DNA from 3 places in the Zobellia galactanivorans genome. Region 2 is predicted to be linked to each of the others. Evidence: riboswitches for the same ligand, from Rfam matches in the RefSeq annotation. Region 2 holds a riboswitch; each other region holds the start of a gene.
The links. A riboswitch is a leader RNA that binds a small molecule or an ion and turns the genes downstream of it on or off. The one in region 2 is predicted to bind S-adenosylmethionine.

Region 1 (10,217 bases), 1.5 Mb from region 2:
CATTGTTCCTAAAATTGGTCTCCCGATCGTAGGGGTTGGTCATATAGGCCAGCCCCTGGGCCACCCGAAACTGAAGGTTGCGCTTTAAAAAGTAAAAGTTGAAATGGGCGTACACAGCATAGGCCTCACCGAGAACCGAACTGTTCGTGTTGTGATAGATAAACGAGCCCCCCAAATCAGGATAGTTGTACCACTCCTCCCATTCCTTTAAACCAAAAGTCTTTCGATTGTACGCCAGAACAACACCCGCAGGGTGATCTGTTATCAAATGCGAAATATCAGGATTGTGAAGTATAATGGAACCGTAAAACTGGTTCGCTTCAAACGTATAAGTATGGGCTTTTTCGGACTCTTGTGAAAAACAATATCCGGCACACATCAGAAAAAATAAAAACACCCTTGGGCTCATGGAGCGCAAAAATAATATTATTCGTTATTTTAAGCCCAAGGTTCGCCTTTATTTTCTTACAAAGCCCTTTATTTAAAAAATCTCCTCGGCAATGGCCTTGATATTATCCGATTTACCCATGGAGTAATAGTGCAGTACGGGAACCCCGGCCGCTTTCAACTCCTTTGATTGCTGAATGGCCCACTCAATACCCACTTGACGCACCTCTTTGTTCGAGGCACAATCGTCAACGGCATCGATCAGGTCTTGCGGCAAATCTATCCGAAATACCTGTGGCAGCAGCTGCAAGTGTCTTTTGACCGCAATAGGTTTGATTCCCGGAATGATCGGAATGTTTATGCCCATTTTTTTGGCTTCCTCTACAAACTGAAAGTATTTTTTATTATCAAAAAACATCTGGGTCACCACATAATCGGCACCGGCATCTACCTTTTCCTTCAATCGTTTTAAGTCCGATTTCAAAGAAGGCGCCTCCAGGTGTTTTTCAGGATATCCGGCCACACCAATACAGAAATCGGCACAATTATCGGTCTCTACCGTATCGTGCAAATAATTACCACAATTCAGTTCGTGTACCTGCTTCACCAAATCAACGGCATAGGCATGCCCTCCCTTGGTCGGCTGAAAATATTTTTCGTCTTTCATGGCATCGCCACGAAGGGCCATAATATTGTCGATGCCCAAATAATGGCAATCTACCAACAGATACTCGGTCTCTTCCCGTGTAAACCCACCACAAAGCACATGGGGAACGGTATCTACATTGTACTTGTGCTTTATAGACGCACAAATACCAACGGTACCGGGACGCATACGGGTCAACTTCTTATCCAACAGACCGTCACGATCAATATACACATACTCCTCCCGCGACGTGGTCACATCAATGAACGGAGGCTTGAAATCCATCAAGGGATCGATATTATCGTAAAGTTGTTGAATCTGATGTCCTTTTACAGGCGGTATAATTTCAAAGGAAAATAAAGTTTTGCCCTTTGCATTCTTTATATGGTCCGTTATTTTCATGTATGCTGCCCCTTGACCGGGAAATTTAATGTTTATGCTCTTTTATGGCGTTCGGGCGGGCTATCCGCTAAATTTTTTAAAGCCTGTCGGACTTTAAAAAGATACCGCTCCTATCCCTAACGCATTATTCTGTTTTCTCAATCGACTACACCGCTAAAAGCATCCGCTTTACCTCGGCATATGTGTTCTATTTCAATCGTCCGCTATATTCGGTGCCAACCACTTGGTCGCCTCTTCTAGGGAAATGCCCTTCCGTTCGGCAAAATCGGCCACTTGGTCTTCCTTTATTTTTCCCAACCCGAAATACCGGGCTTCGGAATTCCCAAAATAATAGCCCGAAACCGATGAAGCCGGCCACATGGCCAGACTGTCGGTAAGTTTCACACCGATCCGCTCCTCTACCTTGAGCATATCCCAAAGGGTCAGCTTTTCAAGGTGGTCGGGACAGGCCGGATATCCTGGTGCGGGACGGATACCCTTATATTTCTCATCGATCAACTCGTCGTTTTTCAAATGCTCATCGGCGGCATAGCCCCAATGCTCCCTTCGCACCTCTAGATGCAAGTATTCGGCAAAAGCTTCGGCCAAACGGTCGCTCAGCGCCTTTACCAAAATGGAGTTGTAATCGTCTAGGTTCTTACGGTAGGCATCCGCCAGTTCGTCGGTTCCAAAACCTGTAGTCACACAAAAGCACCCTACATAATCTTGCTTACCCGATTCTTTTGGCGCCACAAAATCGGCCAGTGCGTAATCTGGCACGCCCTCGCGACGTTTCAATTGCTGGCGCAAGGTTCTAAAGACATATGTTTTATCCTCTTGGCCGTCGTTGACCTCTACTTCAATATCGTCATGGTTCTCCAAGGTATTGGCCGGAAAGAGTCCGAAAATCCCTTTACCCGTCAATTTTTTATCCTTTAAGATAGATTGCAGCATTTTTTGTGCATCGGCAAAAAGCTCGGTGGCCTGTTCGCCTACAATCTCGTCGGTTAGAATATCAGGGTATTTTCCATGCAGTTCCCAACTTCTAAAAAAGGGAGTCCAGTCTATAAAGGGCACCAGTTTTTCAAGATCCACATCTTCGATTACCTGAATACCAAGCTGACGGGGCTTTACGATCGAACTGGCTTCCCAGTCGATCTTAAATCGGTTTTCCCTAGCGGCTGCAAGGCTTTTGTATTCCTTCTTTTTGGTACGGCTCAAGAACTTTTCCCTGAACACGTCATAGTCTTCCTTGATCGTCTTCTTATATTTCTCCGAGGTATCTTTCTGCAACAGGTCGCCCACTACGGTAACGGCCCTTGACGCATCGTTTACGTGCACCACGGCCTCACTGTATTGTGGATCTATTTTTACGGCCGTATGGGCCTTACTCGTCGTTGCCCCTCCTATGAGCAAGGGCACCTTAAAGTTCTTGCGTTCCATTTCCTTGGCCAAGTGCACCATCTCGTCAAGCGAAGGCGTAATGAGTCCGCTCAACCCGATAACGTCAACATTGTGGGCTATGGCCTCGGCAATTATCTTTTCGGGCGGAACCATGACCCCCAAATCGACGATCTCGTAATTGTTACAGGCTAAGACTACACTTACAATGTTTTTTCCAATGTCATGCACATCGCCCTTAACGGTGGCCATTAAGATTTTTCCATTGCCCTTATCGTCCCCTACTTGCGGATTCTTCAATTTTTCCTCTTCGATATAGGGCAACAAATACGCCACGGCCTTTTTCATGACACGGGCCGACTTCACCACTTGGGGCAGAAACATTTTTCCACTACCGAACAGGTCACCCACCACGTTCATACCTATCATAAGGTGGCCTTCGATTACCTCAATAGGCTTATCGGCGGCCATACGGGCCTCCTCTACATCTTCTACTATATATTGATCTATTCCCTTGACCAGGGCCCTCGTGATCCTGTCCTGCAAGGGTTCTTCACGCCACGAAAGGTCTATTTTACTTTCCTTGGCCTTACCTACTACCGATTCGGCAAAATCCAATAACCGTTCGGTCGCGTCTTCCCTACGGTTGAGAATAACATCTTCTACGTGCTCTAATAAATCTTTGGGAATGTCGTCATAAATCTCCAACATGGTCGGGTTTACGATCCCCATGTTCATACCCGCTTTGATGGCATGGTACAGAAAAACCGAATGCATGGCCTCACGCACGGGGTTGTTCCCCCTAAACGAAAAGGAAACATTGCTCACCCCTCCGCTCACACTGGCATAGGGCAGATTCTCACGCACCCATTTGGTGGCCTTTATAAAATCTAGGGCATTGAGCTTGTGCTCGTCCATACCCGTGGCAACGGGGAAAATATTAAGGTCGAAAATGATATCTTCCGGCGGAAAACCTACTTGGTTCACCAAAATATCATAGGATCTTTTTGAAATTTCTACGCGCCTATCATAATTGTCGGCCTGACCAACCTCGTCAAAGGCCATTACGATAACGGCCGCGCCATATCTTTTTATTAATTTGGCGTGATTGATAAACTCTTCCTCACCTTCTTTCAGACTGATGGAGTTCACCACACACTTCCCCTGAACGACCTGCAAGCCTGCCTCGATAATATCCCATTTAGAGCTATCGATCATTATAGGCACCTTGGCAATATCAGGTTCGGCAATAACCAGGTTCAAGAATTTGACCATGGCCTCTTTTCCATCGATCAGGCCGTCATCCATATTAATATCGATGATCTGGGCCCCACCTTCAACCTGATCTCTTGCAACGTCTAGCGCCTCTTCGAACTTACGCTCCTTGATCAGACGTAAAAAACGTTTAGACCCGGCCACATTGGTACGTTCGCCCACGTTTACGAAATTACTTTCGGGGGTGATCACCAAGGGCTCCAAACCCGATAGTTTTAGGTAGCGGGCGGCCGAGGGCCGGGTATCGGTTATCGGTATGTTCGAGTCGTTACTCATAATATCTCCATCATTTTTTTATACTTGACGAATCTGCATTCCCTTCAAGATTCTACGGCAATCTTCCGTGGGTCGTATTTTCTCACTAGATCCGCAATGGCCGTAATGTGCTCAGGCGTTGTACCACAGCACCCGCCAACGATATTGACCAGGCCTTTTTCCACATATTCCTTTATCTGCTCGGCCATTTGCTCGGGGGTTTCATCATATTCCCCAAAGGCATTGGGCAAGCCCGCGTTCGGGTGGGCCGAAACGGCATGCTCCGTTCTGGTAGACAAAACCTCCAAGTGTGGCACCAACTGATTGGCCCCAAGGGCACAGTTGAACCCTACCGACAGGATTGGAATGTGTGAAATGGAAATCAAAAATGCCTCTGCCGTTTGTCCTGACAAGGTTCTTCCCGAGGCATCGGTAATGGTACCGCTCACCATAATGGGCACCTCTATATTCCGTTCCTCCTTTACCTCTTCAATGGCAAAAAGGGCGGCTTTGGCATTAAGCGTATCAAAAATGGTCTCTACCAAAAGAATGTCGGCCCCACCATCTAACAAGGCTTCCACCTGTTGTTTGTAGGCAATTCGCAATTCGTCGAAAGAAACGGCCCTATAGCCCGGATCGTTTACATCGGGAGACATGCTGGCCGTTTTGTTCGTCGGCCCTATACTCCCCGCTACAAACCTTGGTTTATTGGGCTCTTTGGCGGTAAACTCATCGGCCACCTCCTTGGCAATACGTGCGGACTCATAATTGAGTTCGTACACCAAATCTTCCATATGGTAATCGGCCATGGCGATAGTAGTACCCGAAAAAGTATTGGTTTCGACAATATCGGCGCCTGCGGCAAAGTATTTACGATGCACATCGGCTATGGCCTCGGGTTGGGTCAGCGACAATAGATCGTTGTTCCCCTGCAAGGGGTGTTCCCAATCTTTAAAACGCTCACCGCGGAAATCTTCCTCGGTAAATTTATAGCGTTGGAGCATGGTACCCATGGCACCGTCCAATACTAAAATGCGTTCCTTTAATATCTCTTGAATTTTTTTCATTTCCTTATTTCCTTCTTATGTCGCACGTTCATGCACAAAGGCCCCTCTTAGACCAATCTACAAACAACTATCAAGCAAAGGAATAAGGACAGACAATCTTGCCTCTCTTTGTTATCTGTCCCACAAATACTAGGATAGAATGTAGCACCTTCTTTATAAGAAAAGGGTTGCCAAGGTTTCACTGGGTCTATTCCCTCCACCTTTCTTGATAACAGTCTTGTTATTTTTATGAACGATTTGCAAAGTAACGCCACATATGGTTCAAAACCAAAGAAACCTTCCGGTTTTTGGCGGCTTGCATTTAATAAAAGCCTTCTGTTCAAATACTACAACAGAAGGCCTTTATCGATATATACACTAATAGCTAATTAAGCAATACTTTGAACGACCTCTTTTTTGGCCTCTTTTTTACTTCCGTCAAAACCTTCTACCCCACCTACAGTGGTGTATTTCATAACGTATCTTTTACCTGGGTTTATCAATTGATAAGCGAACTGACACATTACGGCCGCCTCATGGAAGCCCGATAAAATCAATTTCAATTTACCTTCATAGGTATTTACATCGCCGATCGCAAAAACACCAGGTATGTTGGTCTGATAATCTTTAGCGTTGTTTACCTTAATGGCATTTCGTTCTATTTCAAGACCCCAATCACCGATCGGACCCAATTTTGGGGAAAGACCGAACAAGGGAATAAAGTTATCAACCTCAACATAGGTCTCCCCTTTTTCGGGATCGTTATGCTTTACGACCACTGCTTCCAAATGATCATCACCGTACAGTTTTTTCACTTCGGCTTCGGTAAACAGTTTTATTTTTCCTGCCTTTGCCAATTCCGCTGCTTTTTCTACGGAATCCAAGGCGCCCCTGAACTCGTTTCTACGGTGCACCAAGGATACTTCCGAAGCCACGTCGGCCAAGAAAATTGCCCAGTCCAAAGCAGAATCGCCACCACCGGCTATCACCACTTTTTTGTCGCGGTATACTTCGGGATCTTTAATCATATAGGCCACCCCTTTATCTTCAAAGTCGGTAATATTCCCAATAGGCGGTTTTCTAGGCTCAAATGACCCAAGTCCACCTGCAATAACCACTACCGGGGCATGGTGTTTTGTACCCTTATTGGTCGTTACTATAAAAGAGCCGTCTTCTTGCCTATCTAATGTTTCGGCACGCTCACCCAAGGTAAAACCTGCTTCAAAAGGCTTAATTTGCTCCATTAGGTTGGTCACCAAATCTCCCGCAAGAATTTCTGGAAAAGCGGGAATATCATAGATCGGTTTCTTTGGATAAATTTCCGAACACTGACCACCTGGTTGTGGCAAAGCATCTATCAAATGGCATTTTAACTTCAACAAACCTGCTTCAAATACCGTAAAAAGACCTGTTGGGCCTGCGCCAATGATGAGAATATCTGTTTTTATCATAACTATTTACTTAACTGTAATTCTTGATTTTGGGCAATGGATAGAATGCTCGCCCTGTGTTTTACTACTTCACCTATTATAATTATTGCCGGATTGGCCAACTCTTGTATTTCTACTTCCCCTTCTATGGAAGCAATAGTGCCTATGGCAACTTTTTCATCCGTTCTCGTCCCGTTTTGCACAATGGCCACCGGGGTTTCAGATTTGCCCTCTGCCTTGAACAGTTCCACTATTTGCGATAGTTTCGACATTCCCATCAAAATAACCACCGTAGCATTGCTCTTTGCGGCCAAAGCCACATCACTTGACAGCTTGTGGGCCTTTGTTGTTCCGGTAATCACCCAAAAACTCTCGGTAGCGCCCCTTTTGGTCACTGGAATGTTCTGGGAAGCCGGCACCGACAAACAAGACGATATACCCGGCACCATAGCCACTTTCACCCCGTGAGACGCGGCGTACTCCATTTCTTCGGCACCACGGCCAAATACAAAGGGATCCCCGCCTTTTAAACGTACCACATGGGCATTGGCCTTGGCCCGGTTTACGATCAATTCATTGATCTGTTCCTGCTGATAGGCATAACAACCTTTTCGCTTACCCACAAAAATATGTTCGGCCTTGGGCGCATAGTCTAACAATTCAACCGACACCAACGCGTCGTACAACACCACATCGGCGTCGGCAAGTGCCTTTATGGCCTTGAGGGTGATGAGCTCCACATCACCGGGACCGGCACCTACAACCGTAAGTCGACCACCCGAATAAGGTAAATTGTTAGATATTTCGTTGGAGTGTTTCATGGTTAAACCTCTGCCAATTCTTGTTTTCTAAATGTTTCCACCGCTTTCAAAAATGCCGTGGCATCTTCCAAATAACTTTTTGCAAAAGCTTCCGTTGGCTCGTTTTTGTTCAATTGTAGCACCAATTCTTCAAACCCCCTTCCGAGCTCGATCCTGCCCGAGGCTATGAATTTTTGATCAAAATCCTTGATAATGGTAGCATGGGTGTTCACTTTCGCTTTTTCCGAGGTCAATAAGGCCTTGGCCGAATTCACCATGGAAGAATAGGAATGATAGATACTGGCCGCCCATTTCTTTTCATCGAATGACTCTTGTGCATTCTGTATTTTTTCTTCGCTTTCAAACAGCAAGGTGGCAATAAGGTCTATCACTACACCTGCACATTCACCGACACCAATGGCCTTCTCATAGCGCTCCGTATTTCCCCAGTCGATAAAGTCGTCCGGCGTAAGGTTTTCAATATCGGATAAAGGAGTTAGAAAATCGTAGAAATACATTTGCCCCTTTTCCTCGTAATAATCGGCATACGACTTTCCGTTGCCATTTTTATCGTAATCGTCCAAAATCAACCGTAAGGCCTGAGGACCTCTTTTAGAAGGAACCTTCACCACTTTATCGGCAAATCTTCCGTTTCCATCACCATCGGTACCACCGCCCAACAAAACTTGAAGCGCCGGCGCCACCAATTTATCCTTGGTTCTGATACTCATCCCCTGAAAACCGATATTCGCCATGTTGTGCTGACCACAGGCATTCATACACCCACTGATCTTAATGGCCACATCCGGGTTGCTGATGTACTGCGGGTACTCGGTTTTTATTATACGTTCCAATTCTTCGGCAATACCGGTACTACTCGCAATACCCAAGTTACAGGTATCCGTACCCGGACAAGCCGTAATATCAACCGCCCTGTTATAACCGGCCTCTACAAAGCCTAATCTTTTCAGTTCCGTATAAAAGAAGGGAATCAGTTCATTGGCCACATAAGGAATCAAAATATTCTGACGAAGGCTCAACCTTAGTTCACCCGCAGCGTATTGATCCACCAAATCAGCCAACAACCTAGCCTTATCCGTATAGAAATCCCCTAGCAGTACTTTAATACCGATAGCGGTATAGCCCTCCTGCTTTTGAGGTATAAGGTTCGTAGATTTCCAGATTTCAAAAGCTTCGGTATCCTCTATTTCTACTTGCGGCGCCTCAGCTTTGGCTACCTCAACCTTAGGATAGGCCTCGGCATCGATAGGATAGGTTTGGTAAGGAACGGCCTTTTGCTCTTCGGCCAACAAGGCTTTGAATCCGTCAAGCCCCAAGTCCTTCAACAAGAATTTCATTCTGGCCTTGGCCCTACTCTTTCTTTCCCCGTAACGGTCAAAGACACGAACTACACCATCCATCAAAGGAATGATCTTATCTGCGGCAAGAAAATCAAAAAGCAAATCGGCGTGACGTGGTTGAGACCCCAGACCACCGCCCAACATCACTTTAAACCCTCTTACCCCATCTTGTATCTTGGCTATAAAACCAAGGTCGTGCATATATGAAAGACCGGTATCGGCATCACTGGCAGAAAAAGAAACCTTGAACTTACGCCCCATTTCCTGACTGATAGGGTTACGCAAAAAATACTGAAAAAGTGCGTGCGCATAGGGCGAAACATCAAATGGTTCATCTACATCAATCCCGGCGGTTTCACTAGCGGTTACGTTACGGACCGTATTACCACAAGCCTCACGAATGGTAACATCATCTTTTTCGAGTTCCGACCAAAGTTCGGGCGTACGGTCTATATCCACATAGTGGATCTGGATGTCTTGACGCGTAGTAATATGCAATCTACCTCTAGAATATTCATCGGAAACGTCGCTAATGCGCCTAAGTTGCCGTGAGGTAACTTTTCCGTAGGGCAATTTAATACGGATCATCTGCACGCCAGGTTGACGTTGACCGTAAATACCCCTGGCCAGACGCAAACTACGAAACTTTTCCTCGTCTAAATTACCTTCCTTGAACTGGCGTATTTTAGCCTCTAGGGCCAAAATATCCTTCTCAACTACGGGGTTTTCTATTTCTGTTCTGAAACTTTGCATGCTATCTCTATTCTAGTTTCTCACCGTTTTGACGGCAGATTGTTAATTATATATTTTTCCTATAGGTTTTATAGGGATAATTGAATCAAAACCCTGACCCTTGTTCTTTTTTTACGAACTTCTTAACTTATGAAACCCGCGCCGACCGTATTATTGGTTTGTGTATCGATCAAGATAAACGAACCGTTGGTACGGTGATCTTTGAATTTATCGTAGAAAATAGGCTTGTTCAATTTGAAGGTTACCTGGGCGATATCGTTCATACCCAATCCCCCGTCAACGTTGGTATCGATTCCCGAATAATCGGGATTGATCTTGTGATGGATGTTATCGACCTTGGCCAACACTTTGTTCACCCCGTGTTGCACCACATATTTTTTACCGGCGGTCAGGTTATCGGAATCCATCCAAGAGATAGTAGCCGTAAACTGCTTATCGATCGTAGGCAAATCTTCGGCCTTGACCAACATATCGCCTCGACT
Region 2 (10,217 bases):
TCGGCACTATTACTGTCCTCCCCTGCTATTCCTTCCGCAGAAAAGGTGTTGTTTCGAATGATGGTGTTTTTTGTGCCTTCTTTTACGTCTACCCCTTCTGCCGCTACGTTTGGGCCTACGGTACAGAATTCTATGGTATTGTTGTTACAATTGGGACTATAGGGGTTGTTGGGTTGGTCCTCGGTTTGATGTTGGCTTTTGTCCGAACCGACATAAAGGCCTTCCCCGAAGCCCGGTTTGTTAAGTCCGGTATTATAGACTTGACAGCCCGTGACCAAATTATTGCTCGAGCCGTCCCTCAGGTGAATACCTTCTTCCCCGATATCGTGCACCGATACGTTTTCGATTCTGCTATGGCTTGAGTGATCGAGGACCAATCCCTTGGAACCCTCTTCAAGTTCCAAATCCTTGATAATCCAATGGTCGCCTAAAATCCGCATGACATAGCCATCGTAAATACCGTTAGGTCCTTTGAGCACCGGCCTATTGCTGGTACTTGCCCCTCGAATGATTATAGGTTGTGAAGCGGTACCGTTGCGATTCGATGAAAACCTTGCGGCCCTTCCATCGCTATTTAAGTCGAGTTTCTCTAAGGCGGTATAAGTACCTGCGGCTATGACAATTTCATCTCCGGGCGAGGCGTTTATCATCGCATTTAGAATACAGTCGACCGTATTACAGTTTATCACTTTAGAGGCCGTTTCAGGCGTGTTAAAGGAGTAGCTTGTTTGAGTAAAGAATGCCGTTAAAAGGCAAAGTGCTTTAAAAATATTGGAATAATATACATAAGTGTTCATAGAATGTAGATTTGGGATAAAAACTAGTAGTGAATTTTTACAATAGGAGTGTTAAATTAAATTAATACGTAATATAAAACCTACAAATATAAAAGTTATCTTTTGTTTAGGGGTGTCCCAGTAGGAAAATCTAAAGGAGTTGCTACTTTATCCATCCGTACCAAGACATCCTAAAAAACATCTAAAGGCTTTTTCTTGATATCCGCCTTAGGAAGCGTGGAAATTCGGTTTTAGGGGAAAGGACCAGTATGTAGTAAAAAGCAGGGAAAACGCTTGAACTATCTGTGTTTGCTATCAACGAAAAAAGGCACAATAATGTGCCTTTGGAGTTTTTTTTGAAGTTATCTTAAAATAGGGTGCGCTTCTATTTCATTACATTACAGAAAATAGCGTAAGATGCCGTTTTCGATTTTGGCAACGACCACGTTGTCTTTGATATCTATTCGGTCTACACGGCTTTCGGCTTTTAGGTCTTCATTCCAGGTAAGTCCACCGTCAGTGGTCATATAAATGGTATTGCCTGAAAATGACCATCCAGTTTTAGTGTCTAAAAACACAAAGTTTGTGTTGGGCAGTAAAGTCTCTACGGTATCCCAAGTGAATCCGCCATCGGTTGTTTTATATACTGTTTTCGAGCCTGTAATAAGCATTCCGGTCTTTAGGTCGTCGCTCACGCTGATTGCCGCTATATTGCTGTTTGAGTTGTCGGTAGTGGTAAAGAGGATCTCTTCCTTTTCATTGACACTTCCGCCAGCGGGTATTTTCAACAGGCGTAGGCTTTCGGCCCATCCTTCATCGGTTGAGGTCGCTTGAAAGACATTGGAAAACCCTTGGTAGGCCCAGCGTTTAAATGTGAGTCCCCCATCAAGACTTCGCCATGTGGTTCTTGTATTGCCGTTAGAGCCACTAACGAGTCCGTAATACAATCTTTCGGGAGAAACCAATTGTGAGGTCCATATGGTTGCATTTGGCAAGGCTCCTTCTAATTTGGTCAGGGCCCATTCTCCGGGCACTTTGGCCAGTACGCCAATATTCCCTTCATAGGCATTGGCTACTTCCGAAACGACCTTGCGGTCTTTCATGTTGATCTCTAGCTTGGGAATGCCATTTTCGACCAAAGGCAATTTGACCTGAATGGAGGTTTTACCGGCGGATATGATTTCTAAAGCTACACCATCAAAAAGAACTTCGACATCACTACTGCTTTCAACAAAATTGCTTCCGGTGATCTCTACGATGTCGCCGTTATAACCAAAGTCTTGGGAATAAGATTGAACATTGGCTACTTCTAGCTCGGTATCGGTAGTCGGTTCATCTGTTGGCGACTCGTTTTCAGAGCAGGCTACAAGTGAAAAAAACAGGCTTACGGAAAAGAATAATTTGAAAGAATTATAATTCATAGTACGGTGTTTAAGAGGGCTTAACGTATTTCGTATGCCTTCACATTCGAAATTGCAGCCTTCCTTAAAACTAAAGGGAGGGCGCGCTAAGATTTTGATATAGGTTTTTTTGAACAGACTTGGTTTTCAAATAAAAAAGCAATTACCCCTCCAGTAGTTGCTTTTTTAGGTAGAATCTACAGACGGCTGTTATTTTTTCTTTTTCTTCTTTTTCTTGTCTGGGCTTAAGGTTTCTTGGCAAAGGGCGGTATCTACCTTTTCCCCGCTAGGTTTGTAGCAATGAACGGGTTTCTTGCGCTTTCCATAGCTATCGTAGAAAAACAAGATTCCCTTTTGGTATCCGGCCTTGCCCATATATTTTCCTGGAGGTATAATTGTTTTTCCTTCCATATCTATGATAGAATTGGTGCCGTCGACATGACGTATCTTTCCGAATTTAGTCTCGTGCAATACGTAATAATCCCTAAAACCGGAGGCAATCACTTTTTTATACTTAATAGAGAATAGCGCCATATCGTCTTTGCCTTCGGCATCTTTACGTTTTAGCAAATGATTCTGGTTTCTATTGACGCTGTTATAGGTTTTGTATCCTTCCGATGGATCTACAATAAATGATTTATTGGCATAATCATAGATTCCGACCGACCCGTTGGAAACCAATACGGCCAATTCAGGATGGTCGTTATCAAAGTTTATTTGATCGTAGAAATGGTCAAAAAGTTCTGTTTGTGTGGCTATATCAAAAAGATTCATATGGCCATTTTCGTCATATACGATAAAGCTGGCGCCATTGTAATCCATTTTAGAATACTTAAAGGGAATAACGGTGGTGTTATTGGAATCTACGGCGCCCCATTTCCCTTCTTTTTTAACAAAGAAAGTATCGGTAAACAAGATGTGTTTCATGTGTTCTCCCAATTGCCTGAAGGTGTTGAATGGTTTTAGCTCTTCATACGTTGCGGGTATACTCCATTTTTTGTTTGCCATATCGTAAACTCCCCATTTGTCGGTATCGCCATCGGTAGCAATGATTTTATCGTTAAAAGAGACAAAGGTGTTTACCTGTTGTACATTGGGCACTTCGTTAAAAAGTAAAATACGACCAATTTTTACGGGCAAGGTAACCCTATCCATCACATTCATTATTTCAGAAGCCCCATCCTCCGTTTTAATAAGGAAATAATCGTTTGCTATTTGTCTTACGCTCTTATATTTCGCTTTGAGCACAATAGCTCCCTTTCCGTTAATCAAACCTTCTTGTAAGGAGTATCCGCCACTTTTACTGGCATCGGGCTTGTCGTAATGAACGGTAAAATAGTCCGTATCGGTACTTAGGTAGTGATCGTAGACACTGGCCATGTTCGAAGAAAAGTAGTAATCGCCCGTGGCGCCGATTTCTGTTTGTACGGGCTCACCCATGGCATTAAAGGCCTTAATGTTGATATACCTTTGTTCTTCTTTTTTACCGATATCGTTTATACCGGTCACGGGTTGGCCTGTAAAGAATATTTTGGCCGAAGACATATCGGTTTTAAAATCGTATAGCTGATTCAGTATATTCCCAGAGGTGTCCATGAAGGTAGACAGGTCATTTTTATTGACGTTCAAATAGCCATTTATAAAATAGATTCCGGAGCTTTCAAAACCATTGTCCTTGACTTTTTGAAGCAATTCATCTGGTACTCTATCGTACGTTTTATCTATATTAATGTATTCCTCTTGAGAGAAAACTGAGTTGAAGAAGAGAAAGGAGGCAATAATGGGGAATAATCTCATTTGTTGTTATTTAAAATTGATTTTCTTGTTTTTATAATAGATCAAGGTCTTTGGCCGGGATATTTATACGGTATTGGCGGTTAAGGCGATTTACGGAGCATGCCCTTTGTGGCGTTGCCCTTAAATTCGGTCAAGGGATAAAACTGGGAATTACGGCCTATATCGGTAAGCTATGCGTAGGGGTGTTTTAAAAAAGGGAACACTTGTTGTTAAAAACACTGGTTTTCTCATAATGTAAAGAGATAAAGGTTAGGTTCCCAAGGCTTCAATTGAGAAATAGCATAACGCAAATGATAAGACTATAGTATGGTCGAGCGAGCCAGGGCTATCTAAGTGCTATCCATAGGATATGAAGATAGGTTTGTAAGTGGTTGGTTATCTAATTTTTATGAGTGGTTCCGGTATTTGTGGTCGCTGTTAAGGGCTTAATAAAAAAACAGGAAGAAGATCCGGAAATTAACTTTTTTTTAGAGGCCCAACAGCTTTTATGTCCTACTTTTGCGGGCTTAAATTTATTATCAAGAATCTCAAGAACGGAGATAGCAACCTGCATTAACGAGCAAGGTGCTAAAGAGATAAGCCAATTAGTTGGAACCAATGTTAGCCCATACTTCTGCTTATCCACAGCTGTTTCCTTTTTGAAAAGAATAAAGAGAAATGGCACATTCGAATAAGCTTAGCCCCCAATTTTCGGCTTTGATCCCCTTGTTGGTCTTCGTTTTTACATTTTTGGGCGTTGGTATCTATCAAAACGATTTCTATGCCTTACCGGCCCCTATAGCGGTTATTGTGGGCATTATCGTGGCGTTTCTTATGTTCGGCCCATCGGTAAAATCAAAAATAGCTACCTTGTTAAAAGGCTGTGGCGATGAAAAAATACTGACCATGTGCCTGATCTATTTACTGGCCGGGGCTTTTGCCGCCCTTACCAAACAAACGGGCAGTGTAGAGGCGATCGTAAACTTGGGATTGGATTTTATCGCCCTTCAATATATCTATGTGGGCATCTTTATCATTGCCGGGTTTTTATCGATCTCTACCGGTACTTCGGTCGGTTCCATCGTGGCCTTGGCCCCTATCGTAGTCGGTTTTGCCGAGGAGAGCAGTGCCGATCTGGCCCTTTTGTGCGGCGCCTTGTTAGGGGGCAGTATGTTCGGTGACAATTTATCGGTGATTTCGGATACGACCATTGCCGCCACACAATCCTTGGGCTGTAAGATGAGCGATAAGTTTAAGGAGAACATTAAAATCGCCGTGCCCGCGGCCTTGTTCACTATCGGTATCTTACTCTTTCAGGGATGGGACCTAGGGTCTATAGAAACCGAAACGGCAGTGTACAGCTATTCGGTGGTTAAGATAGTGCCCTATGTTTTGGTTATTCTCCTTTCCGTTGCGGGCGTCAATGTGTTCGTGACCCTGCTCTTGGGGGCGATTGCAGCGGGACTTCTAGGGATAGCTTTTGGGGATTTCACCCTTATGGAATCGACCAAAATCGCCTATACCGGATTTACGAATATGACGGAAATTTTTCTATTGTCTTTGCTCACGGGAGGCTTGGCGGCCTTGGTCCAAAAAAACGGGGGAATCGATTTTATATTGGTCCATATCAAAAGGCGGATCAAAAACCAGAAAAGCGCCCAGTTGGGTATGGCGTCCCTGGTGGGTACGATCAATACGGCGATTGCCAATAATACCGTAGCCATTATCATTGCCGGACCTATAGCCAAATCGATCAACGATGAATACGGTTTAGACAAGAAAAAGACCGCTTCCATTTTAGATATTTTTGCCTGTATCTCACAAGGCTTCCTACCTTATGGTGCGCAAGTCTTGATGATTTTGAGCTTTGCAAAAGGACAGATCGATTACCTAGACTTGGTCTTTAATACGTGGTATTTGTTACTCTTACTGATCTATACCCTACTGTTCATCGGGCTTCAACCTACAAGACCGAGCTAGTTTTGGGCTATATTGGGGTATCTTCATTGTAGATTCTCTTCCTATTTTCCATTAAACTGACTTTTCATTATCATTTTCCAAGAAATCGTTAGCAATAAAGAGGCATAGGTGTTAAAACCCGTACTCAATAGCGAGAAATTTCTTTTAAAAAAGAATCTTTGTAGTACAGTTTGATTTGTACTCTGCATGACTATGGAATGTTTTACCGTGTCGGGAAGTGAAATTCCCATAAGCGGTAAAGAGAGATTCCAAAATATAGCTTCTGTAAGTCGGGGTTTTGTAATTCTATTTTAAAAACTTAAATCATTTCGTATGAAACATTTGATCACAGTATGTACAGCTGTTTTAACTAGCGCCTTATCTTTCGGACAGATGGAAGTTTCCTTAAGTTCCGGGTATGCCATCGGGAGTGCCACAATGAAACTGGGGGAAAGGGTGAGCTTGTCGGAAACGGAAAACTCTTATGGAAGTTATGGTGAAGGTGCCAACGTTCAGATAAGGGGGACTTACTTCTTTGACGATTCCTTTGGTGTGGATCTCGGTATTGGGTACTTGCAAGGAAGCGATCAAGACATTTCCGTTGTCAATTTACCCAATTTGCAAGTGGATGCGGTTGCCAGGGCCCGTGCCTTTGGTGCCTCGGCGTCGGTAGTATACAAATTCACCAATAACGTTTACGGGCGTTTCGGGGCTTTGTTGAAATTAGGGGGAAAGACGGAAGGTGTGGTGTATCAAAAATCGGTTTTTAATGAAGAGGAAGCCAGTGCCCTAGGTGTGCCGGAAGGTTCTTATTCCGAGACCAACTATAAAGAGGATTTTCATGGAAAATTTCCTTTAGGCTTTGTCGGTGCCCTTGGTTATAAGTTTAACTTAAGCTCCCATTTTAGCATTTTTGCAGAGGCCGAGTTCTATGGAATAAGCTTAAAACGAAAAGATTCTGAAATTGCGGAATTCAATACGAACATTGTCCTTCCCGATGGTACCGTAGCCGTAGAAGGATTGTATACCTTAGACAACTTGCCCGAGGACTATAGCCGTAAAACGACCTACGTAGATAATCTATCGAACACCAATACCGATACTTCAAAAGAGTTGTCGCAAAAAGTACCGTATTCTTCATTCGGACTTAATTTTGGAATCACCTATAAATTTAAAGGCGGTGGGAAAAAGGAATAGCCTTGCCCTATCTTGATTTCACGTCATTAGAATACAAGGGTCCCGTTGAAATACCACTATTTTAACGGGACTTTTTGTTTTTCGGGCAAAGCAAAGTGGTCAGAAAAGGAGTTGCTTCCCGCTTAAAAATCCTTAACCATCTCACGCTCCGAAACATACAAAACCGGATGTAAAATTGTGGATATCTATTCGATTTTTTGACTTTTCGGGCCGATGCTAAACCCTATATTTGGCCTCTTTAAAACAAAAAGATATGAGTGCAACCTGGTACGAATGCAAGATTAAATACAAAAAAATAGATGAAGCTTCAGGCATGTTAAAGATAAAAACGGAACCGTTTTTAGTGGATGCCATTTCGTATACCGAAGCCGAAAGTAGGATAACCGAAGAAATGTCGGCCTATTTGAGCGATAGCGAAGAAATCAAGATCACGAATATCAAGGTGGCCAATTATGCCGAAATACACCCTTTCGAAAATTCTGACCGTTGGTTTAAGTCCAAGGTATCTTTGGTAGCCTTTGACGAGGAAAGCGGTAAGGAGCGCAAAACCAATATGTATCTCTTGGTACAGGCCAACGATGTAAAGGAAGCCTATGACAATACCGTTACGGTAATGAAGGATACTATGGGCGATTACACCATTCCCGCTATCTCAGAATCCCCTATTATGGACGTATTCCCATATTTCTCGGGGGAAGAGGATGAAATGGACCGATTAGAGAAATTTACCCAGTTGAAAAATTCCGTACCTGCATCCAATGAAATGGACGAGGAACTGGAAATGGCCGATGTGCTATCGAGCGAGGAAGAATAAGCCTCTATATACAATGCAAAAAAAGACCGCCTAAAGCTTTAGGACGGTCTTTTTTTGTAGATACAGCCTACTCAAGGCCCTTTCTTTTTAAAAAAGAGGGTCAAAAAATTATAGGTCCTTCCCCATAACAATAGACCGTAGTAGAGCAGAATGGTCAAGGACATTAAGATAAAGGCGATTATCACGCTCCATTTAAGTCGTACTGCCCAATAATAGGTGCAGAACTTCGGGGTGGTCATGTGGTCGTCCAGCATATATAAAAGCAGGAAATTTTCCAACATATCGGCTAGGCCGGGAACAAGGCACAAGGCATAGTAGTACCATTTGAACTCGGCCTCTAGGGAAAGCTCGAAAATCTTCACGGAAAACAAAAAGAGGAAGGAATAGAGCAGGATAAAGAAAAACTCCAACAGCGTATGGCGACGGAGTACCGTGCTATTTTCCCCGATAAGGTGGGTAAAGGTTTCCATATTGGCACTGAACTGTATGTTCAACGGGTTCGGTATATAATAGGTGCTATCAAAGTAGAAGACAAGAAGAACCATGGCCACGGCAAGGAGGGAAATGGCCCAAAGTCCACTATACAGATTTAATTTCCTTTTCATGTGGATGGATTTTGGGTTTTCTTTTTTTCCGGGGTTCGGGTCGGGGCATACTCGTGCCATTGAAATTTATCGATTTGTGCTATGGCGGCATCGACGCCTGCTAAAAACAGTTCGGTTTTCGTCGGGTCGTCCATCCAGAAATTGAGCCAGTTAAACTTCTCCGTATCGACCGTAACCACCCTTTGTTTGATTTCGTCGTTACTAAAGATGAATTCGTAATCGTAGAAATTCCTAAAGGTCTTAAAAAAGGACGTCAAATATTGCAAGAGGGTAGAATTGGGCAATTTATTCTTGTCGATATTGGCAATTTGCGTTCTATGGTTGAGTCCGATATCGCTGAGCAAAACACCGAACGTGGGAAACCTGGGGGGATTTCCATTGGTCTTGTGAAACTCCCGAATAGGAAAATTTGATAGCATGCCCCCATCAACAAAGCGGGCCTTGAGAAGAATCTGGTCGTCGTCGTCGGGTTGGTCGTAGTGCTTCCTTTCAGGAACAAAGGTCTTATAGATAAAGGGAATGGACATGGTGGCCCTCAAATAGGCCGCGGGCTTTACCTTTTGGGAATTCCCCCAATAATCAACGGCGCGCTCCGGAAATTTTACGATCCTATTATGGGTGAGATTCGATGAAATCAGTACCAAACGGGCCAGGTCGGTGGGTTCTGAAGGGCTGATCTTGGTTTCGCTCAAACGGGTGTCGAAATCTTCGGTGTTTCGGATCCCCACTAGGGCAAAGAGGGTATCGGCCCATCGGTAGAACTCATCCCCGGAATTTATACCGAAGGAAGGGCCCAATACTTTTACGAACAGTATATAGATCAAAAGCATCAGGGCAAAAATGTTCAAGGTACCGATGATAAAATCAAAATACCGGATCTCAAGACCACTTAAGCCGTTGCTGGTACTATAGATGATTCCAAATGCTCCGAAACAAATCACCAAGAAGAGCAACAATGTGGCCAATAGGGAGAAGCGAAGGACTTTCGATTTAAACCTTTTGAACAGACTGCGTTGAATACGGCCAATGATACCTTGGGTCCCCATAAAGCTACTGAAGTCGGTATGGGTAATGACATGGGTAAGCAACTCCGATTTCGTAGCCTGTCTAGGTACACCGGGTTCGGAGAAAATGGAATGACATTCGTAGATGCTATTGGGGATGGCCGCCAGAAAGGAGGCATTGATCGCCCCGGCACTGGTACCGCCATGACTGTAAAAGCGTATTCCGATTTTTTCCATGATATAGGTATAGCCGAGTAAGGCTATACCGTACATACCCCCGCCTTGTTGCACCAAGTCTATTACGGGCCGGGATTCGATCTTGTTGTTAAAGGTTTCCGTAATACGCCCCAGGGAGATGACATTGGGATCAATGGTTCCGTTTTTTATCTTGTCCTTAAGCTTTAAGTTTTGGTCTAAGATGGCCGCGTTTAGTTTGGCATCGGCCTTGTCGAACAAGGTCTTGGTCAGCTCCAGCCTATTTTTGTCCAAGGCATCCTTGGCAATGGTCCCGTTGGCAATGGCCTTTTCAAGAAATTCATAAATATTCATGAACGGTCGGTTTATGTTGCTCCGATTTGATTCCGCTGCCGAATAAAAATGCTTCGCTTGAAATACCTGGTTCGAGGAATTTCAATACATCGGCTACACGAAAATCAAAGGGGAAAATTAAAAATCTTGGGGAATTT
Region 3 (10,217 bases), 1.5 Mb from region 2:
ACACGGATAAGGAAAATACCATCGAAAACCAATATAGTTTTTTAGAGGCCAACTTGACTTATCAGAAAAGGGATAGCCGATGGGAATATGGTATTAAAGGTACCAACCTATTAAATACCACTACGCTCAACAGAGACAGTACCAATGACCTGTTCTTTACGACACAGGCCTATTTCGTGCAACCGCGTTACTTGCTTTTCTCCATAAAATACGATCTGTAATTTGCTCGAATAGCATGTCGTGAAAACCCCAATATGCAACTTAGGGAAATAATTAACCCGATAATAATATTTTGAACTGAACATTTTTTATACTTTTGCGTCCTAATTAAATTAAAGAGGAGGGATTTGACTGATTGCAACCTCTGTTTTAAACCTGAGTAGGGTGATAAAAACAAAAAAATGCTAAAGCAGTTGATGTAGATTCGATTCACATCATCTTCTTTCGGCATTCCTTTCAGATCCTTTTACGAAAAAATAAAAGTTTGTTATGCCGTATTTATTTACTTCCGAATCCGTTAGTGAAGGACACCCTGATAAAGTTGCCGATCAAATAAGCGATGCCTTGTTAGATCACTTTTTGGCCTTTGACCCAGAGAGCAAGGTAGCTTGTGAAACTTTGGTTACCACAGGTCAGGTCGTATTGGCTGGAGAGGTTAAGAGCGATACATATCTAGACGTGCAGACCATTGCTAGGGATGTGATCAATTCCATCGGTTACACCAAGGGCGAATACCAGTTTAGTGGAGATTCTTGTGGGGTCATTTCATTGATCCATGAGCAATCGCAAGACATTAGTCAGGGGGTAGACCGTGGTCAAAAAGAGCAACAAGGAGCGGGAGACCAAGGTATGATGTTCGGCTATGCGACTAAAGAAACCGAAAATTACATGCCATTGGCCTTGGATATATCGCATAAGATCCTCCAAAACTTGGCGGAGTTGCGTAGGGAAGGTAAGATCATAGATTATCTTAGACCAGATGCCAAGTCGCAGGTAACCATAGAATATTCCGACGACAATGTGCCCCAGCGAATCGATACCATTGTAATATCTACGCAGCACGACGCTTTTGATATCGACGATGCCAAAATGTTGGACAAGATCAAAAAAGACCTTGTGGAGATTTTGATACCTAGGGTTATAGAGCAATTGCCCGAAGCGATTCAGAATTTGTTCGACGATAAGATCAAATACCATATCAACCCTACCGGCAAATTCGTTATCGGTGGGCCACATGGTGATACGGGACTTACGGGAAGGAAAATAATTGTTGATACCTATGGGGGTAAAGGTGCCCACGGTGGAGGGGCTTTTAGTGGAAAAGACCCAAGTAAGGTAGACCGAAGTGCCGCGTATGCCGCACGCCATATCGCCAAGAATTTAGTGGCGGCCGGAGTGGCCGATGAAATTTTGGTGCAGGTGAGTTATGCCATTGGTGTAGTTGAGCCTACTTCCATTTATATCGATACATACGGAACGTCTAATGTTGACCTTAGCGATGGTGAGATTGCCAACAAGACAAAAGACTTGTTCGACATGCGTCCGTTTGCCATTGAAGAACGACTAAAGTTGCGTAACCCCATTTATTTGGAAACGGCAGCTTACGGACATATGGGCAAAACGCCTAAAACGATCAAAAAGGTTTTTGAATCGCCCTACAACGGTCGTATCGAAAAAGAAGTCGAATTGTTTACCTGGGAGAAATTAGACCGGGTAGATGAGGTAAAAAAGGCGTTTAATTTATAAATTTTTCAAAAATGTTGGTGAATTTAAATTCACCGACCATATATTTGTATTTCCAAAAGTTCAAACACGTATTGATCAGTTATCAAGAAAGGTGGAGGGAATAGACCCTTTGAAACCTTAGCAACCCTTTGTTTCTTATACAGAGAAGGTGCTACATTCTATCCTGAAATAATTATTAGGACAGATAACGAAATAGATTACTCATCCTAATCTTTTACTTTCTTATAACTTTTTTGATATTATACCTAACTACAAGGCCGTAGTCTATGGTTGGGCTTTTAATTATTTTAAATAACAATTAAAAATCTAGAATTATGAGTGATCTTAAACTTGCAACCAATGCACTACATGCTGGGCACGATCCGGCGCAAACCGCTGGAACACGTGCAGTCCCTATCTACCAGACGTCATCCTACGTTTTTAACGATACCGACCATGCTGCCAATCTTTTTTCTTTGGCCGAACTCGGTTTTATCTATACTCGTCTGAACAACCCTACCAATCAAATTTTACAAGAGCGATTGGCGGCCGTTGAAGGCGGTATTGGCGCTGTAGTTTTTGCTTCAGGGGCTTCCGCGATTTCTACCGGATTAATGACGCTTTTAAAGGCAGGAGATCATATTGTAGCTTCTAGTAGTCTGTATGGGGGAACTTTCAATTTGTTGAACGTTACCTTGCCAAGGATGGGAATCACTACTACTTTCGTAGATGCCTCCGATCCTGAAAATTTTGGTAAGGCGGTGCAAGACAATACAAGGGCTTTCTTTGTAGAATCTTTGGGCAACCCTAAACTAGACGTGCTTGACTTAAAAGCAATCTCAAAACAGGCCAAGGCGGCTCAGGTTCCTTTTATAGTAGATAATACAGTAGCTTCACCGGCCCTTTTGAACCCTATTGAGCATGGGGCCAACTTGGTGATTCATTCCTTAACTAAATATATCGGTGGTCAAGGTACTTCATTAGGAGGGGCTATAATCGATGCGGGAACGTTTGATTGGACCAACGGAAAATTTCCTGAGTTTACCGAGCCTTCTGCGGGCTACCATGGTTTAGTGTATAGCGAAGCCCTAGGTGCGGCGGCCTTTACCTTTAAATTGATTTTGGAAGGATTGCGCGATTTTGGAGGGGCTTTGAGTCCGTTTAACGCATTCCAGATCATACAAGGCTTGGAGACTTTGAACGTGCGTATCAAACAGCACAGTGCCAATGCTTTGGAATTGGCGACCTGGTTGGAAGGAAGGGACGAAGTGGCATGGGTAAATTACCCAGGTCTTAAGAGTAGTAAATACTACGATCTTGCCCAAGAATATTTGCCTAAAGGACAAAGTGGTTTGGTGACTTTCGGAATAAAAGGTGGTTTTGAGGCCGCTAAAAAAGTGACCGATGCTACCAAGATTTTCTCCCTATTGGCCAATATTGGCGATACAAAATCATTGATCATCCACCCTGCCAGTACAACGCACCAGCAGTTGAACGCCGAGCAGCAGGAAGCCGCCGGTGTGGGTCAAGATTTGATTCGTTTGTCAGTGGGGCTAGAGGATATTGAAGATTTGAAAGCCGATTTGGCAAACGCATTCGCAGCGCTTTAACCGATACTATTTTTAGAAATTAATAAGACCTGGCCGGCACAACGCCGGTGAGGTCTAATATATGCCGTATGCTTCACCATTTGAAATTATCGAACTATACTACGATCAGTGGGGTAACTCAAGATATTGAGCTTTCCTATCAGTTGTTCGGGAAAGAATTGCACACTGCGCCCATAGTGCAGGTCAACCATGCCTTGACCGGTAACTCCAATGTTACGGGTGATGATGGCTGGTGGTCCGCCCTTATTGGCGAAGGCAAGTGTATCGATACCAATAAGTACACCATTCTGTCCTTTAATATTCCTGGGAACGGATACGATAAATTCGTTATCGATAATTATAAGGATTTCGTGGCAGGCGATATCGCAAGAATCTTCTTGTTGGGCCTCCAAAAACTTGAGATCAACAAATTGTTCGCCCTTATCGGCGGCTCTTTGGGAGGAGGTATAGCCTGGGAAATGGCAGCGCTTAACCCGAAGATCATGGAGCATGTGATTCCTGTTGCATCGGACTGGAAATCTACGGATTGGTTGATCGGTAATTGCCAGATACAAGAACAGTTTTTGGTCAATAGCAAAAAGCCCGTTCACGATGCGCGTATGCACGCCATGTTGTGTTATCGTACACCCGAGTCTTTCAAAGAGCGTTTTAAGCGGAGTACCAATGAGGAACTTCAGGTTTTTAACGTGGAAAGTTGGTTGATGCATCACGGGGAAAAGTTACAGGAACGATTTCAACTTTCGGCCTATAAGCTCATGAACCAGTTGCTCAAGACCATAGATGTCATGAGGAACGGGGAGCAGAATTTTATCGACCTTCAGAACAGCGATGTGAATATCCATATCATCGGGGTTGATTCCGATTTGTTCTTTACGGCCAAGGAAAACAAGGAGACCTTTAAACGCTTGGCACAGGCCAATGGTAACGTTACTTACGGTGAGGTGCACTCCCTCCACGGTCACGATGCCTTTTTGATAGAATTTGAGCAGATGGAACAATTGCTGGAGCCGGTTTTCAGTAGAAATGGAAAGTCAAAACATATCAAGGTTTTGAAATTTGGAGGAAAATCACTGGCCAATGGCGAGGGATTGGAACGTGTTTTGGGTATTGTTTCGAAAAAAGTAGAAGAAGGTGAAAATATTGCCGTGGTACTTTCTGCCCGTGAAAAGGCCACCGACCAACTGGAAGCTATATTGGAAAAGGCCGCAAGGGGCGAAAATTACTATGAAGATTTTGAGGCTTTTGAAAAGTACCAAAAGAGTGTCTTTAAGAATGTCAACCTTTCGGCCGAGTTTAAAGATTTGGCAAAATTACTCGAAGGGGTTTCGCTTTTGGGCGATTACAGCTTAAAGATAAAAGACCAGTTATTGGCCTTCGGGGAGCTTATTTCTGCAAAATTGGTGACCAAACTGCTTATAGGAAAAGGGATAAATGCGGTAATGCTCGATTCTAGGGAATTGATAAAAACCGATTCTAATTTTGGGGATGCCACGGTCAACGAAACGCTTTCAAAAGAAAACGTTTTACGCCGTTTTGCCAAGTTAGATGCCGATGCGGTACCGATTATTACAGGTTTTATCGCTTCTGATGAAAATGGGGAAACTACCACTTTGGGTCGTAATGGCAGTAATTATTCGGCGGCCCTATTCGCTAATTTCCTGAATGCGGAGGAGCTTCAAAACTTTACGCATGTAGACGGAATATATACGGCTAATCCCGATTTGGTATCCGATGCCAAGCGCATTTCGCACCTTTCCTATGGAGAGGCGAACGAACTGGCAAATTTCGGGGCGACCATTTTGCATGCCAAGACCATTATTCCGTTAATAGAAAAAAATATACCCCTTCGTATTTTAAATACCTTCAATAACGACAATGAGGGAACCTTGATCAGTGCCAAGACCAAAGAGGGGGGTATTAAGTCCTTGTCGGTTATTGAAAACGTATCCTTGATCAATGTAGAGGGTAGGGGACTCCTAGGGAAAGTTGGGGTCGATGCACGTATTTTCAGTGCGCTTCAGAAAAGTAATATTAGTGTAAGTATCATCTCCCAAGGCTCTTCGGAGCGAGGCATTGGCCTGGTCGTAAATGCCGACCGGGCCCTAGAGGCCAAGAGGGCTTTGGACAGGGAATTCGAAAGCGATTACCAGTCGAAGGACATTAATATGATTACCGTACTCGATGAGGTCTCGGTCATTTCTATCGTAGGTCAAGATTTGAGTACCTTCCATAGACCGTACAATGCCTTGATAAAGAACCAGATTGCCCCATTGCTATTTAATAATACGGTATCGGGCAGGAATGTAAGTTTGGTACTTAGAAAATCGGACCTGAACAAGGCCTTGAACGTAATGCACGGACAGATTTTCGGAATCAGTAAAAAAGTCAATTTGGTGATTTTCGGACATGGAAATGTGGGCGGAACGCTTATTGACCAAATTTTGAAATCTACCAAGACCATTCAAAAGCGAAAGGGGATAGACCTCAACGTTTTTGCTGTGGCCAATTCGAGGAAAATCCTATTGGATAAAAAGGGTATTCCTAAAAATTGGAAAACGGCCATAGAAGAAAAGGGTACTCCATATAAGGTAGGCGATGTTATCGCATATGCCAAGGAAAACCATCTAGAGAACCTCATTTTGGTCGATAATACGGCTAATAGCGATTTTGTAGCCCATTACTTTGAGTTTGTAGAGAATGGTTTCGATATTGTGTCGTCCAATAAAATAGCCAATACGCTCGGTTTCGATTACTACCAGTTGTTGCGCGATGAGTTGGATAAGCACCAGAAACAATATTTGTACGAAACCAATGTGGGGGCAGGCCTTCCTTTGATCGATACCATACGTTTGTTACACCTTTCGGGTGAAAACATTACCGGTATCAAAGGGGTGTTCTCAGGTTCCTTGAGTTATATCTTCAATACCTTTTCAGAGAGCGAGGAACCCTTTTCCAATATTTTAAGGACGGCAATGAAAAGTGGCTTTACCGAGCCGGATCCCCGCGAAGACCTATCGGGTAACGATGTGGGCCGAAAATTGTTGATCCTTGCCAGGGAACTCGATCTACGCAACGAGTTTTCCGATGTAAACATTGAAAACTTGATTCCCGAAGAGTTGAGGGATGGCGATGTACAGCATTTCTTGGACCATCTCGATTTGGTAGATGCCAAGTTCAACGAAATTAAAAAGAACCAAAAGCCCGGCCATGTACTGCGGTATGTGGGCGATTTGCACGGTAATCTTCAGGAAGAGAAGGGTATTTTGGACGTCAAACTCATATCGGTGCCCAAAGAAAGTGCCTTGGGACAGGTAAAAGGATCCGATTCCATTATAGAGATCTATACCGAGTCATATGGCGAAAATCCATTAGTGATTCAAGGGGCGGGTGCAGGTGCAGCCGTTACGGCAAGGGGTGTTTTTGGCGATATTTTACGAATAGCAGAAAAAGGATATAAATAATAGAGAAAGTCCGCTTTCAGCAAATTATATGCATATGGAAAATAAATTTGAAACGAACGCTATCAGAACGCAATTGGAACGCACTAAAAATTTGGAGCATTCGGTGCCGATGTACATGACTTCGAGTTTTGTATTTGAAGATGCGGAAGATATGCGCGCTTCGTTTGCCGAAGAGAAAGAACGTAATGTTTATTCGCGCTATTCCAATCCGAATACCTCTGAGTTTATAGAGAAGGTATGTCAGATGGAAGGAGCTGAAAACGGATTTGCTTTTGCTTCGGGTATGGCAGCGGTATTCTCTACTTTGGCGGCCCTTTTGGATAGTGGTGACCATGTATTGTCGGCGCGGAGTATTTTTGGGTCGACGCATTCGTTGTTCACGAATTTTTTTCCTAAATGGAATATTGATCACAGCTATTTTAAGATTGATGATTTAGATGGGATAGAGGCTTTGATTACGCCAAAGACCAAAATTATCTATGCGGAATCACCGACCAATCCTGGGGTAGACATCCTCGACTTGGAAGCTTTAGGAAAGATTGCCAAAAAGCATAATCTGATTTTGGTGATCGACAATTGTTTTGCTTCGCCCTATTTACAACAACCGATCAAGTTCGGGGCCGATTTGGTCATCCACTCCGGAACGAAATTAATGGACGGACAAGGTCGTGTATTGGCCGGCGTTACCGTAGGAAAGAAGGAATTGATCGATAAGGTCTACCGCTTTTCAAGAATTACAGGTCCGGCCCTATCTCCCTTCAATGCCTGGGTACTTTCCAAAAGTTTGGAAACCTTGGCCGTAAGGGTGGATCGCCATTGTGAAAATGCACTGAAATTAGCCGAGTTTTTAGAAGGCAACGAAAAGGTCAATTGGGTAAAATATCCGTTTTTAAAGTCGCATCCCAAATATGAAATAGCCAAGAAGCAGATGAAAGCCGGTGGCTGTGTCGTAGCTTTTGAGGTAAAAGGCGGATTGGAAGCCGGCCAGAAGTTTTTCGACTCTATAAAAATGCTATCGCTTTCGGCCAATTTGGGCGATGCACGTAGTATTGTAACACATCCGGCGTCAACAACTCATAGCAAACTCTCGGTAGAAGAGCGTGCAGAAACGGGCGTTACGGACGGAATGGTACGCGTATCGGTGGGGCTTGAGCATATAGACGACATTATCGCCGATATTTCGCAGGCACTGGCCTAAGGACGAATAAGATTTCTGTAAATAAAAAAACCAAAGCTTTTGACTTTGGTTTTTTTATGCCTTGGAATTGGGTTTATTTGGTTTTGAACTCAAAGACCGGCGATTGGGAACAGGAACCATTTTCGTCGGTAGTGACTACCCTCCAATAGTAAACGGTGGCAGGATTGAGCGCAATGTCATCTATTTCTGAATCCGAGGTGCTTGCATGTAAGGTGGTCGGTGGATTGTCGGTACCTAGGTATATATCGTAGGAAGCGATATCGTTGTCAACATCACTCCCTTTCCAACTTAGGGTTAGGGGTTGGCTCACACTGGCCCCCATGGTCGGGGCTACGGCCTCCGCTGGAAAGGGGGCATAATTTTCATTTCCTTCGCCGGCATTGTAAAACTTCCAGGTTTCGCTAGTTGCGGTCGTGGCCGTTTCGTCAGATTTTGAAATAATGTTCCAAGAATAGGGCGTATTTCTCAAAATGGTCAGGGCAAGCGAATTGGTCGAAGTATCGTTTTCGCTCGTTTCGTTGGTTTCTAGGTTTTTTAGCACCAAGGTATAACTGTCCGTATGGTCCGAAGCCTTCCATTTAAAAGTTACTTTGCTTTGGGTGGCGGAGATGATGTCGCCTTGGTTACATTCTTCATCTTTCTTCGGAAAAACCAAAACCGAGGCTTCGGGCGGTAGGCTTTCTTGGGGCGTAGGGTCTTTAGCTCCGTCATCGCTACTGCTACAACTGCAAAAGGCGATAAGAAGAAGGAATAGGCTTGATCGAATATAGGTATTGGGTCTCATTGTTTGACAATTTTGGCTTGGGATTTGATATTTGTAGCTGTGATGTTCAGGAAATAAACGCCCGAACTTAGATTGGAGGTGTCTAGGGTCGTAATCTGGTTCACGACCGATTCGGTTTTGCTTAGAATGACCTTGCCCGTTGCCGAAATCAGTTCAAGGGTGACCAAGGAATCAAGCTTGTGGGAGAAGGCAACGTTCAGTTGGTCTTTTACCTTGTTCGGAAACACGGTGACGCCGTCAAAAACGCTGATGATTTCACTATACTCGCCCTGGCAAAGCTTATCTGCCTTAACGGAAAGTTTGTTCTGGCCTTTCGATAGGTCAAGTGTAATTTCATCTTCGGTAGTATGGGTAACCACCCCGTTTAGGTCAATGCTATAGTTGGTGGCCCCTTTCAAGCTTAAGGTAAGTTGATTTGTGCTATTGTCGACCTTTGATGTTACGGATAGGTCTTCGGGCTCGTCTATCGATATAACAAAGCATTGCTCGAAGTTGGCATCGGAGGGCGTGGTAATGCACAGGGTGTAGTCACCGGCGCCCAACTGCCCGAACAAGGCATCTGAAGTAAAATCCTTTTCTGCTCCGGTCTCCTTTATTTTTCCCTTAAACTGAAGTGAGCTATCTTTTGAATGTATGGAAATCGTTCCATCATTACTGCTGCTGCATGATTCATCGGTTCCCTTCACCTTAAAATTATCGGCGGCAAGACTGAATATTTTACAGCCCTTGGTGTTTACGGTACTTCCTAAGGGAGTTTCGGGGCATTCGTCATCGGCATTGGCTACGCCGTCATTGTCGTCATCATTAGGGTCGAAGGCGATACAGTCTTCCCCGGGCAATCCGTAACAGCCTAGGCCTGCAGCCCCATATAGCGGCTGCCAGGTAATACCTGCGATCCATTGCTCACCTCCGTTTTCGTAGGCCCCGACATCGGGGTGGTCGCCCGTAAAGCCGTCGGTTATACCCGGAATACCCTTCCCTTGGTCAATGGGTGAAGCTCCGCTCTTTAGTTTGAAATCGCCATTGGCGGCGTTTACGAACACTTCGGAAGTGACGGTTAAATTATTCTGTTTGTCCGACTGCGGCTCCCAATTGGTATCGCTTCCTAGATTGTTCCAAACCCGAACGTTAGAGAAGGCCGTTCCATCTTTATGCCATGCTCCCATTACTGCGGAACCGTTCCAAAGGGTATTGTTGAAAATATCGATATCCGTTCCGTTCCAATTGATCTGTACGCTGGTCCATTCGGTATTCCAGACTACATTATGGTGGACGACAAAGCCCGCTGCATTGTTGTCTAGGTAAATTCCGGCAGCTTTGTATTTTGTGCCGCCGGAAGCGGTATCGTGAAACCAGTTATGGTGGATTTCCGTTGTGTATTGTGCTCCTACCGTATAGAAAAGGGCGCAATCATCGGCGATCAAGTTGCTTCGGGAGAT

Region 1: another riboswitch for S-adenosylmethionine. It lies ahead of ZOBGAL_RS03960 (homocysteine S-methyltransferase family protein); the one in region 2 lies ahead of ZOBGAL_RS20360 (Na+/H+ antiporter NhaC family protein).
Region 3: another riboswitch for S-adenosylmethionine. It lies ahead of ZOBGAL_RS04045 (O-acetylhomoserine aminocarboxypropyltransferase/cysteine synthase family protein); the one in region 2 lies ahead of ZOBGAL_RS20360 (Na+/H+ antiporter NhaC family protein).

What each region holds. Positions count from the first base shown of each region.
Region 1 covers NC_015844.1:997,889-1,008,105, forward strand. The annotation lists gene ZOBGAL_RS03945 (acyloxyacyl hydrolase) at 1-409, opposite strand, end outside; gene metF (methylenetetrahydrofolate reductase [NAD(P)H]) at 482-1,435, opposite strand; gene metH (methionine synthase) at 1,628-4,366, opposite strand; gene ZOBGAL_RS03960 (homocysteine S-methyltransferase family protein) at 4,411-5,412, opposite strand; SAM riboswitch class I at 5,521-5,627, opposite strand; gene ZOBGAL_RS03965 (NAD(P)/FAD-dependent oxidoreductase) at 5,781-6,842, opposite strand; gene cobA (uroporphyrinogen-III C-methyltransferase) at 6,845-7,642, opposite strand; gene ZOBGAL_RS03975 (HEPN domain-containing protein) at 7,645-9,735, opposite strand; gene ZOBGAL_RS03980 (sulfate adenylyltransferase subunit 1) at 9,858-10,217, opposite strand, start outside.
Region 2 covers NC_015844.1:5,032,318-5,042,534, reverse strand. The annotation lists gene ZOBGAL_RS22940 (Ig-like domain-containing protein) at 1-797, opposite strand, end outside; gene ZOBGAL_RS20375 (IPT/TIG domain-containing protein) at 1,175-2,197, opposite strand; gene ZOBGAL_RS20370 (WG repeat-containing protein) at 2,387-3,973, opposite strand; SAM-I-IV-variant riboswitch at 4,484-4,581, shown strand; gene ZOBGAL_RS20360 (Na+/H+ antiporter NhaC family protein) at 4,631-5,932, shown strand; gene ZOBGAL_RS20350 (outer membrane beta-barrel protein) at 6,245-7,108, shown strand; gene ZOBGAL_RS20345 (DUF4494 domain-containing protein) at 7,362-7,922, shown strand; gene ZOBGAL_RS20340 (hypothetical protein) at 7,994-8,527, opposite strand; gene ZOBGAL_RS20335 (patatin-like phospholipase family protein) at 8,524-10,080, opposite strand.
Region 3 covers NC_015844.1:1,016,129-1,026,345, reverse strand. The annotation lists gene ZOBGAL_RS04055 (carboxypeptidase-like regulatory domain-containing protein) at 1-221, shown strand, start outside; gene metK (methionine adenosyltransferase) at 490-1,746, shown strand; SAM riboswitch class I at 1,823-1,937, shown strand; gene ZOBGAL_RS04045 (O-acetylhomoserine aminocarboxypropyltransferase/cysteine synthase family protein) at 2,061-3,335, shown strand; gene thrA (bifunctional aspartate kinase/homoserine dehydrogenase I) at 3,404-6,796, shown strand; gene ZOBGAL_RS04035 (trans-sulfuration enzyme family protein) at 6,831-7,994, shown strand; gene ZOBGAL_RS04030 (fibronectin type III) at 8,068-8,778, opposite strand; gene ZOBGAL_RS04025 (T9SS type A sorting domain-containing protein) at 8,775-10,217, opposite strand, start outside.